3 regions of the Ruegeria sp. YTSC325 genome follow, and region 2 is predicted to be linked to each of the others. Evidence: riboswitches for the same ligand, from Rfam matches in the RefSeq annotation. Region 2 holds a riboswitch; each other region holds the start of a gene.
The links. A riboswitch is a leader RNA that binds a small molecule or an ion and turns the genes downstream of it on or off. The one in region 2 is predicted to bind cobalamin.

Region 1: linked by a shared signal. The riboswitch ahead of AC2FF7_RS21475 (DUF1636 family protein) and the one ahead of AC2FF7_RS14930 (CbtB domain-containing protein) in region 2 are both predicted to bind cobalamin.
Region 3: linked by a shared signal. The riboswitch ahead of AC2FF7_RS10530 (hypothetical protein) and the one ahead of AC2FF7_RS14930 (CbtB domain-containing protein) in region 2 are both predicted to bind cobalamin.

Annotation. Positions count from the first base shown of each region.
Region 1 is NZ_JBXWLY010000024.1:18,722-21,990, reverse strand. Features, by position in the region: gene AC2FF7_RS21485 (ABC transporter substrate-binding protein) at 1-550, opposite strand, end outside; gene AC2FF7_RS21480 (ABC transporter ATP-binding protein) at 547-1,350, opposite strand; gene AC2FF7_RS21475 (DUF1636 family protein) at 1,350-1,706, opposite strand; cobalamin riboswitch at 1,809-2,012, opposite strand; gene AC2FF7_RS21470 (helix-turn-helix domain-containing protein) at 2,139-2,786, shown strand; gene AC2FF7_RS21465 (class II glutamine amidotransferase) at 2,968-3,269, shown strand, end outside.
Region 2 is NZ_JBXWLY010000010.1:43,010-46,278, forward strand. Features, by position in the region: gene cobA (uroporphyrinogen-III C-methyltransferase) at 1-496, shown strand, start outside; gene cobF (precorrin-6A synthase (deacetylating)) at 489-1,232, shown strand; cobalamin riboswitch at 1,276-1,480, shown strand; gene AC2FF7_RS14930 (CbtB domain-containing protein) at 1,517-1,687, shown strand; gene AC2FF7_RS14935 (CbtA family protein) at 1,692-2,390, shown strand; gene AC2FF7_RS14940 (hypothetical protein) at 2,456-2,950, shown strand; gene AC2FF7_RS14945 (DUF1636 family protein) at 2,947-3,269, opposite strand, start outside.
Region 3 is NZ_JBXWLY010000006.1:48,691-51,959, forward strand. Features, by position in the region: gene AC2FF7_RS10515 (bifunctional 2',3'-cyclic-nucleotide 2'-phosphodiesterase/3'-nucleotidase) at 1-11, shown strand, start outside; RNA gene ffs (signal recognition particle sRNA small type) at 51-149, shown strand; gene AC2FF7_RS10525 (alpha/beta hydrolase family protein) at 188-1,045, opposite strand; cobalamin riboswitch at 1,182-1,401, shown strand; gene AC2FF7_RS10530 (hypothetical protein) at 1,484-1,891, shown strand; gene AC2FF7_RS10535 (protein-tyrosine phosphatase family protein) at 1,893-2,381, opposite strand; gene AC2FF7_RS10540 (DNA polymerase III subunit gamma/tau) at 2,515-3,269, shown strand, end outside.

The DNA.
Region 1 (3,269 bases), on a different contig from region 2:
CGATTGCGGTCAGTTCATCCTTCCAACCAGATACAAGCGCTTCGGCCTTGTCTTCGACATGCATGACTTTGCCCAGCCGCAGAATGTCGTCAAACAAAAGGTCCATGCTGGCCTCGGGGCGGTCTTTATGCAGATGAACGCAGCTTTCAGTCAGGATCATGGTTTTGATCCCGAACGGGGCAAGTGTTTCTGGCGTTACATCACCACCGGGACGCATTCCATAGTACCAGCCGGCGAAGAACAGATCGGGTTCTACCGCGACAATATTTTCCACCGATGGATATTTCGGTGCCAGTTCGGGGATATCTCCACGTAGCGTGTCGAATTCAGGACTGGTTTTGTACCAGCCGGTGATGCCCGTGAGGCCGACGATTTTGTCTTGCAGACCCAGCGCAAAGGCCATGTCGGTCATGTTCATGTCATGTACGACCAACCGTTCGGGCTGGGTTTCAAACACCAGCGGTTCACCACAATTGTCTACGGTCACTTCATGCGCAGCAACACCGCTCGCCATGGCCATAACCAGAGCCACGGACAAGATATGTTTCATTTTGGAAATCTCCTGGAGGGTTGGGAAACAGTGGTTTTTCGTATGTCCAGCGCGGGGATCATCCGACCGTCGTGCTGAAAGAATAAGTAGTCGACGCCGAACGTGTCGCGCACATGTTGAGTCGTCAGGACCTCGGAAACAGGGCCAAACCCGGTCAGCCGGGTAGATTTCATCAACGCGACATGGGTGGCGAATTCGGGGATCATGACAATGTCATGGACAATCATTATGACGGTTATCCCCAGTCCAGCGACCAGCGACAACATCCGCCCTTTGGCGTCGGGATCCAAATGGTTCGTCGGTTCGTCCAAAAACAGAAGAGTAGGGTTCTGCGCCAGCGCACGCGCGATATGGGCGCGCTGACGTTCGCCACCCGACAACACTGCCATGCGCTTGTCGGCAAGCTCCAAAAGGCCGGTCAGGTCCAGAATTCGCGTCAAGTCGTTTGCGTGATCTTCAGAGGAGCGGTCCGAGCGAATTGGAATTTGCCCAAGTGCCACATAGTCACGCAGATGCAAGCGCCCATCGGGATATTCCTGCTGACTGACGACGGCAATTTTTCGGGCGCGCTCCGTCGCTGACAGTGTCTTCAAGCTCTGCTCTTGCACCAGAACGTCGCCTTCGGACAGAGCTTCAGCGCCACAAAGTAAGTTCAGCAGAGTGGTTTTGCCAGCGCCATTCGGACCGGCAATGGCCAGAACCGACCCCTCTTCAAGGTCGAACGAGATGTCTTGCAACAGAACGTCACCGTGAAAAGAATAGTAGGCTACACCACGCGCCTGCAGGAAGGGTCTGGTCATCATCGAGCTCCTCGAACAGCCAACGCCGGCATGCGCGCCAATGTCTTGGTTATCAGAGGCGCCGGCCTGTCTGTGGCCTTTGTCCAACCAGTTGCGCTGCCCAGGTATTGCGCGGCGAATTGGGCAAGAGCATTCAGCTCTTGCTCGGTGCCGATATCACCAAACAGGTATTGGGCTTTTCCTAGGGCCTGAAATCCGACAGTGACCGGGTGATCGCATCCAGCCATACAGTCTACTGTGCGCACTGCGAAACCCGCAGGCAATTCAGGGCACAAGGCATCCGCAATGTGCTGCGCTGCCTCCAAACCCTGACAGGTCGCGCAGATCAGAACAAAATGATCAGTGGGCTCGGCCATCAAGCGTCTGTTCCACGGCCCCTGGGGCCGTACTGAAACGCGGTCGCGCATAAAGGCGTACGAGGTACCATCAAGCCTCCTTCCAGGACGCCCCGCCCCGGGTTGGTTTCGGTTGCGATGGCAGGTCTCCTGACTTGCGGGTCGAGGCTTGGCCACCCTTCCCGACATTATTCACGTCAGTGGGATATTGGCTTCGCTCACCGCCTACAGTTGCGGGGGCAGTTACGGACTTGGCACTTAAACCTCACCGTATTCCCTTTTCACCGCTGGAGCATGCCCCAGGGAACCATCAAATGCGTCACTGCCCGAGATCAGATCGCCGGTCAACACAAATCACCGGAGGTTGCGCAGGAATGTAGTTTTGAAAATATGTTTCCTTTCAAGAAAATTGCAGGCGATAACGACGAAGCGAAAGGCGTTAAGGATAGGTTGGTGAAAGCATCAAACGATAGGTCCAAACCTCAGTTTTCTCAGGATCCCCACAAGGTCAGGGACCCCGGTGAAAAGAACCTCGAAACGGCGATCGGTCGTGAAATCCGCGCGTTGAGGTTGCAGCAGGGCGTGACAATTGCGGAATTGTCGGGGCTGACCGGGTTATCCATCAGTATGCTGTCAAAAATCGAAAACGGCTACACATCGCCTTCATTGACGACGCTACAATCGCTGGCCAATGCTCTGAGCACACCGATCACTGCATTTTTCCGCAGATATGAAGAAACCCGAAACGCAACCCACACCAAAGCGGGAAAGGGCGTTGAAACAGAGAGAGCCGGGACACGCGCAGGCCATCAATACAGCCTTTTGGGTCATATGGGGTCTAATGCCAGTGGTGTTGTGGTCGAACCCTATCTGATCACGCTGACGGAAGAGTCCGACACTTTCCCGACGTTCCAGCATGACGGGATTGAAATGCTCTACATGCTTGAAGGCGAAGTCGATTACAGACACGGCGATCAAATTTACCTGCTGGAGCCGGGTGATACGTTGTTCTTTGATGCGGACGCACCGCATGGACCCGAGTTGCTGCGCAAACTGCCAGCCCGCTACCTGTCGATCATCTCATATCCGCAGACGCGTTAGTCACGATTCGGCGATTGATAAACCGCTGCTGAGGTTTTGCGGGGTTGCTCTCCGTGATTTTTGAATGCGGGGGAAATAGATAGCCGAAAATATTCCCCTTATGAATATTAATTTCCCTTTGTTGATAACCTGAAGTTCAGGTGTTAGCGTCTGCCCAACTCAACACAGGAGAAGCTGACACATGTGTGGAATTGTCGGCCTTTTTTTGAAGGACAAAACGCTCGAGCCTCAATTGGGCGCGATGCTGACAGATATGCTGATCACAATGACAGATCGCGGCCCGGACAGCGCCGGGATCGCGATTTATGGACCTGTCGGAGATCAGGCAAAGCTCACCGTGCAATCCGACAATCCGGACGCGGATTTTCAGACTCTGGCCGAAGATTTGGCCGACGTCTTGACCAGCCCCGTCAGCTTGGGCCGCAATGACACTCATGCGGTTCTGAGCGTGGCCAACGACAAAGTCAGCGCTGCGCGGCAGGC
Region 2 (3,269 bases):
GACCGGGCAGCGGGTCGTGCGGTTGAAATCCGGCGATGGCGGCATGTTCGGGCGTCTGGAAGAAGAACTGGTGGCCCTGCGCGCGGCTGGGATCGAATACGAGATCATACCCGGCATCCCCTCGGCCGTCGCGGCAGCGGCGGCGGCGGGCATCCCGCTGACCCGCAGGCTGACCGCGCGGCGAGTACAGTTTGTCACTGGTCATGATGTCAGCGGCAAATTGCCCGAGGACCTGAACCTGCCCGCTTTGGCCGACCCGGATGCGACCACCGTCGTCTTCATGGGCAAGCGGACTTTTCCTCTGCTGGTCGAAACGCTGAACGCCCACGGTCTGCCGCTGGAGACGCCAGCACTAATGGCCGAATCCGTCTCGACCCCCGAACAAAAGCTGCATCGCAGTACTGTAGGCGCGCTGTCCGAAAAACTGGCGGATGAGATAGGCACCGCCCCGGCGCTGATCCTTTATGGCCCGCTGGCAGAGTTTGACGATGTTTGACCTGACCTTGATCGGCATCGGCACCGGGAACCCTGACCACGTGACCTTTCAGGGCGCGCAGGCGATCCGCTCGGCGGACCTGATCCTGATCCCCCGCAAGGGCGAGAATAAGGCCGATCTGGCCGGGCTGCGCGAAAAGGTCATTGCGCAGGTGACCGACACGCCGCCGCAGATCGCCTATTTCGACATCCCCAAGCGCCGCTCGGAAGACGGGTATCTGCGCGGGGTGGACGAATGGCACGAAGCGATTGCGCTGCGCTGGCGCGAGGCGATTGCCGCCCATCCCGGCGCACAGCACGTGGCGCTGCTGATCTGGGGCGATCCGTCGCTATACGACAGCTCACTGCGAATCGCGGCGCGGTTGGACCCTCAACCGACGACGCGGGTGATCCCCGGCATCACAGCGCTGCAGGCGTTGACGGCGGCCCACGCGATTCCGATCAACGAACTGGGTGCCCCCTACATCGTTACCACGGGGCGGCGGATTCGCGACGAAGGGTGGCCGGACGGTGCATCAAACGTGGCGGTCATGTTGGATGGTGAGTGCTCGTTCCAACATCTTCAGATGGCAGATTATGACATCTGGTGGGGGGCTTACGTGGGCATGACTGAAGAAATCCTGATCAACGGCCCTCTGACCGGTGTTGCACAGTCGATTCTGGACACCCGCGCCGCTGCGCGCGCTGATCATGGGTGGATCATGGATATTTATCTTCTCAAAAAGCGCATGATCTGACCTAAAACGTCGCAAATGACGATTGCGCTGCAGCAGATGTAACGGCTAAATGAACCTGTCTGGTCCTGTCGGCAATACCGGCAAGCTAAGAGGGAATGTGGTGAGACCGCGCGCGATCGAATCCACAGCCGCCCCCGCGACTGTAAGCGGTGAGCCCTGTTCAACCAGCCACTCCTGAGTTTCAGGGGGAAGGCGAACAGAGGCATCGACCCGCGAGCCAGGAGACCTGCCAGGCACGAATGAAAACACCAACCGTCGGGTGCGACGGTAAAGGAGAACTAAAAATGGCAACTCAAGCAACAACCGCTTCGACCTCACGCGTTGGTATCCTGCCGGTTATGTTCGCTGTGGTTCTGGGCCTTGGCGTCATCACGCTGACCGGCCACGTTCAGGCCGCGGCCCTGCATGACGCAGCCCACGATGTGCGCCACGCGACCGGCTTCCCCTGCCACTAAACCCATGTTTAGCCGTATCCTGACCAGCGCGTTGTTCGCTGGTGCTGCAGCGGGGCTGATTGCCGCCTTGCTGCAGTTGGTCTTTGTGCAACCTGTGTTGCTGCACGCGGAACTGTATGAATCAGGTGAATTGGTCCATTTCGGCGGTGACGTCGTAAGTGCTCACCCCGAGCTGCCGGGAATGTTCTCGGACCTGTTCCGCGATGCGCTGAGCGTCATTTTCACGATGCTTATCTATACCGGTTATGCGCTGATGATGATTGCGCTGATGTCCGTGGCTGAGGGCAACGGCCACAAGATTGACGGGCGCACCGGCGTTTTGTGGGGGCTTGCGGGGTTCATTGCCGTGCACCTCGCACCCGGATTCTCACTCGCGCCAGAAGTGCCCGGCGTGGCAGCAGCCGATGTCGCTGCGCGTCAGATCTGGTGGTTTGCGACCGTCGCCGCAGCAGGTGTTGCCATGTGGCTGATTGCCTTTGGCGGCACCCTGATCAGCTATGTGATCGCAGCCGCCCTGCTGTTGGCCCCACATCTGATCGGCGCGCCCGAGCCGGACGTGTTTACCGGCCCCGTTCCGACCGAGATCGGCGCGCTGTTTGCCGCACGCGCCTTTGGCATCGGAATGGTAGCCTGGGTTTTGGTCGGGGCATTCGCCGGATACTTCTGGCGACATGAAAGCCAGCGTGCCGAAGCTGCGGCCTGACCAGCACGCTTATGAACACGCCGAGACCAGCTCGGCGTGTTTCTACTACCATCAAGGAACATAAAATGGCACGCTCACTTGCCCTGTTTGCAATTGGCATGGTTTTTGGCAGTGGTGCAGGATTTGTGGTTGCGGCTGCAAATGGCGTCACTTTCGACGGCCGTGACCATGGCGATCCCGCACATCACAGTTCGTCTCACGCCGAGGCAGCCGCACACGATCATTCGACTGCCATCAACCTGCCTGCTGGCGCTGATGCTCCGGGGCTTGAGATCGCTCTTACGCCCGATCCTATGGCGGGCTGGAACCTGCATGTCATGCCGCAGAACTTTCGGTTCTCACCACAAAATGCCTCAAAGACCGATGTCGACGGCGAGGGGCATGCACATGTCTACGTAAATGGAGAGAAACTGGCCCGGCTGTACGGTAACTGGATGCATATCGACCATCTGCCGCAGGGCGAGGTCGAAGTCTCGGTCTCTCTGAACGCAAACAGCCACAGCCCGCTGATGGTCGACAACATCCCCGTCAGCGCGGCGGTCACACTACAGGTCGACTAAAGCGCCGGGATACGCGCCCGCAAACACATCCGGAGCCGCCCGCAAGGCCGGGCGTCTTCGATCCAGCCTTTGGGGCTTTCCAGATAGGTCCGGCAGGTCGCCACGATATCATCGGCGTCCGAAGCGACATCGACCCCTGAAAACACATATGACGCACCGCCATCGGCCTGCAGCGCGATGGCCACGGGTTCAGAGCATCCGCTGAAACAGGCGTGCTGATCGACCGAAACCCTTCCCTCAATCCCCGCGCGGGTCAGGGCTAATTCGACAGCTTTGACCTCAGCCCCGCAATCGCGGGCACCGGCACAGGACGAACATA
Region 3 (3,269 bases), on a different contig from region 2:
TCTCCCTCTGACGGGTTGCCAAGCATGAACCAAATGCCTATATCCACCGTTGAGAGGTTGGCGCGGGCGAGCGCCTCGCCAACCTGGTCAGGTCCGGAAGGAAGCAGCCACAACGAGCCCCGCTTGGGTCGATGTCCAACCTCTCACTTCATCCCCGACAGTTTTGACCGGTTTAGACACGCAGCACTTATGCGATCAAGCGCGGCCATAGGGACGCGTTGCGACGCGCGAACGCGCCGATATGGCCAATGTCCTTAAGTCCGAATTCCTGCGGCGACAGCACATGACGCCGAGCGCTGGAGCCGTACAGATCTGCCAACCGCCAAACGGCTTCGGGCGGAACCATCTGGTCGTCCTCGAAAGTGAACAGATCGACCGGTTTGCCTTTCTCTGCCCAGGTTGCGGCAGGTAGCGTTTTTCCGATTTCTGGCAGATAATTTTGGGGTGCCGTGCACCACTTGCGCCACTGCCAGTAAACCGATGCAGGCAGGTCGGCCCCAAATCCCACTGCCTTTCCTGGCAGGTATCCAACTGTTTTTACCGCCAGCGGAACATGTCCATACCAGAACAAGGACGCCAACGCGCGATAAGGCCAAGGGTGATCACTGATTGTCACCAGCCCCGAACACACACAGATCATGCGATCTATATGGTCGATATCAGGTTGTATTGGCCCCAACATCCCTCCGACCGAGTGCCCTATGCTCCAGTGTTCTGCGTGTGGGTAACGCTGGCGCATTTCCGCTCTGGCGGCAGGCATGTCGGTCAGCGCCCAATCCGCCATCTTTACCCGCGATTCCTGCAGTAATCCGGTCAGTGAGTGGCCAAAGTCACGATAGTCGTAGGTCAGGCAGGCGATCCCCTGATCCGCTGCCAGCCAATTCGCGAAATGCTGATAGTAATCCCTCGGGACACCGGTCGCACCATGTACAACCACGGCGACTTTGGGATCAGTCACGGGCCGGTACAGGCGCGCCGACAGCATTGCCGAACCGGCAGAAAACCGAAAATCCTCGGTCAGGACGGGGGGTGTATCATCCAGCATAGCGTTGCTCACCTGATCTGAACTGTTCGGTTCACCCCTTATCCCCACTTCTTTGGCCGGGCTGAGTCAAGGGCGCATCAAGATGACCAAACGTCCACTTTGCGCGCGCGCCCGCTTGACTCAAAGCCCGCTCAACCGCTAGCGATGGCGTGATGGTTCTTGTCCCGTGTCGGGACAAGATGAAAAGGGAACACGGTGCGGTTCTGCCCGGTCATGCCGGAACGATCCAATGCCGCGACTGCCCCCGCAACTGTAAGCGGTGAGCAATGCCGAAATACCACTGGCCCGCAAGGCTGGGAAGGTCGGCAACGCTATGACCCGCAAGTCAGGAGACCTGCCATCAAAGCAAAACTGTAACTCGGGCGGGGTATCCGGGCGGGATTGTCAGCGCGCTGTCACACCTGATCTACGCCCCGTTCCCCGCGCGGAGGGCGCATTATGATCTGGAAGACAAAAACGCACCAATTCAGTGCAACCCTATGTCAGAAAACCGGCAAGACCTGCCCGGCTCTGGCGCAGATGGCACGGGCTATTGTGCAGGCGATGGAATCCGCAGTGCCTGCCACGTCGGATGACTTCGCGTTGGACGGCAGCGGAGAGCTGGGCCATTGCCCACAGGGCTGCATCGCCCGATTCCGCGCCCAGAAAGATCAAATTCGCATCTTCTGCGGCACTAGCACGGACGCCTCGCTCGACGCGTTGGATGGTTATGCGGATATGCTGTTCGGCCCCGATGCTGCGGCCCGTCCGGCCGGCCAGTTGCCAGTGCCGCCCTGTGCCATGCTTGAAGTGTCAGAGCTGGCCCCGGCGCAACCAGCACAGCCCCAGCAGCATCTGGCGCTGTAACTCAGTCCGGCGCGCAGGTTGCCCAACGCATCTGCCCGTCGGTTTCAACCGCACAGGGCCGCACGGCGCGCAGGCGGCGCAACGCCGCGTCGGACGCGATGCCCTGTTCGACCATAAGCCGCAGGGCGATCATGCCCGACCGCCCGCACCCGCCCCGGCAATGCACCAGCACCCGCCCTCCACGCGCCAGAATATGCGCGGCAGACTGGCTGATCCGGGGCCACGCGGCCTCGGTGTCCGGCGACGGCGCGCCAAAATCTTCAATCGGCAGGTGCGTCCAGGTTATGCCCTCGGCGTGCAGGTCATCTCCCAGTTTTCCCGCTCCGGTCTGCTCCATCTCGGAGCTTGTGGTCATCGAAATCACAAGATCGGGCCGCCAGCGGCGAATGATATCCAAATCCCGCGCATACTCCCCCGCGCGCCCCGGCAGCGGCGACAGCGCGAAATGACCGGCCCCGACCTCGACCACGTGAATTGCAAATGGCTCCATCCCCGGCCTCCTTTCCACATAGCTTCTATGCTGTGCAAACTGACCTGCAAACCGAATTTCCCCCAAGGCGGCGGTGGACGCGGGCGGCGGGGGTCTCTAGGCTGCGTCGGAACCCGAATCCGACAGAGCAGATATGACCGACACGCCCAGCCCCGCCTATCAGGTTCTTGCCCGTAAATACCGCCCTGAAACCTTTGCCGATCTGGTCGGGCAGGAGGCCATGGTACGCACGCTGAAAAACGCGTTCGAGGCGGATCGGATCGCGCAAGCCTTTATCATGACCGGCATTCGCGGCACCGGCAAAACCACCACGGCCCGGATCATCGCCAAAGGCATGAACTGCATCGGCCCCGATGGCGAGGGCAAACCGACGACCGAACCCTGCGGCCAGTGCGAACATTGTGTGGCGATCATGGAAGGTCGCCATGTGGACGTGATGGAGATGGACGCCGCCAGCCGGACCGGTGTGAACGATATTCGCGAGATCATCGACAGCGTCCGCTATCGCGCGGCCTCGGCCCGCTACAAGATTTACATCATCGACGAGGTCCACATGCTGTCGACCAGCGCCTTCAACGCGCTGCTCAAGACGCTTGAGGAACCGCCCGAGCATGTGAAGTTTATCTTTGCCACCACCGAGATTCGCAAAGTGCCGGTGACGGTCCTGTCCCGATGTCAGCGCTTTGACCTGCGACGGATCGAGCCCGAGGACATGATCGGCCTGCTGCGCAAGATCGCCGATGCCGAAGGCGCACAGATCGCCGAAGACGCGATGGCACTAATCACCCGCGCCGCCGAGGGTTCAGCCCGCGATGCGACCTCTCTTCTGGATCAGGCGATTTCACACGGCGCCGGGGAAACCAGCGCCGATCAGGTGCGTGCGATGCT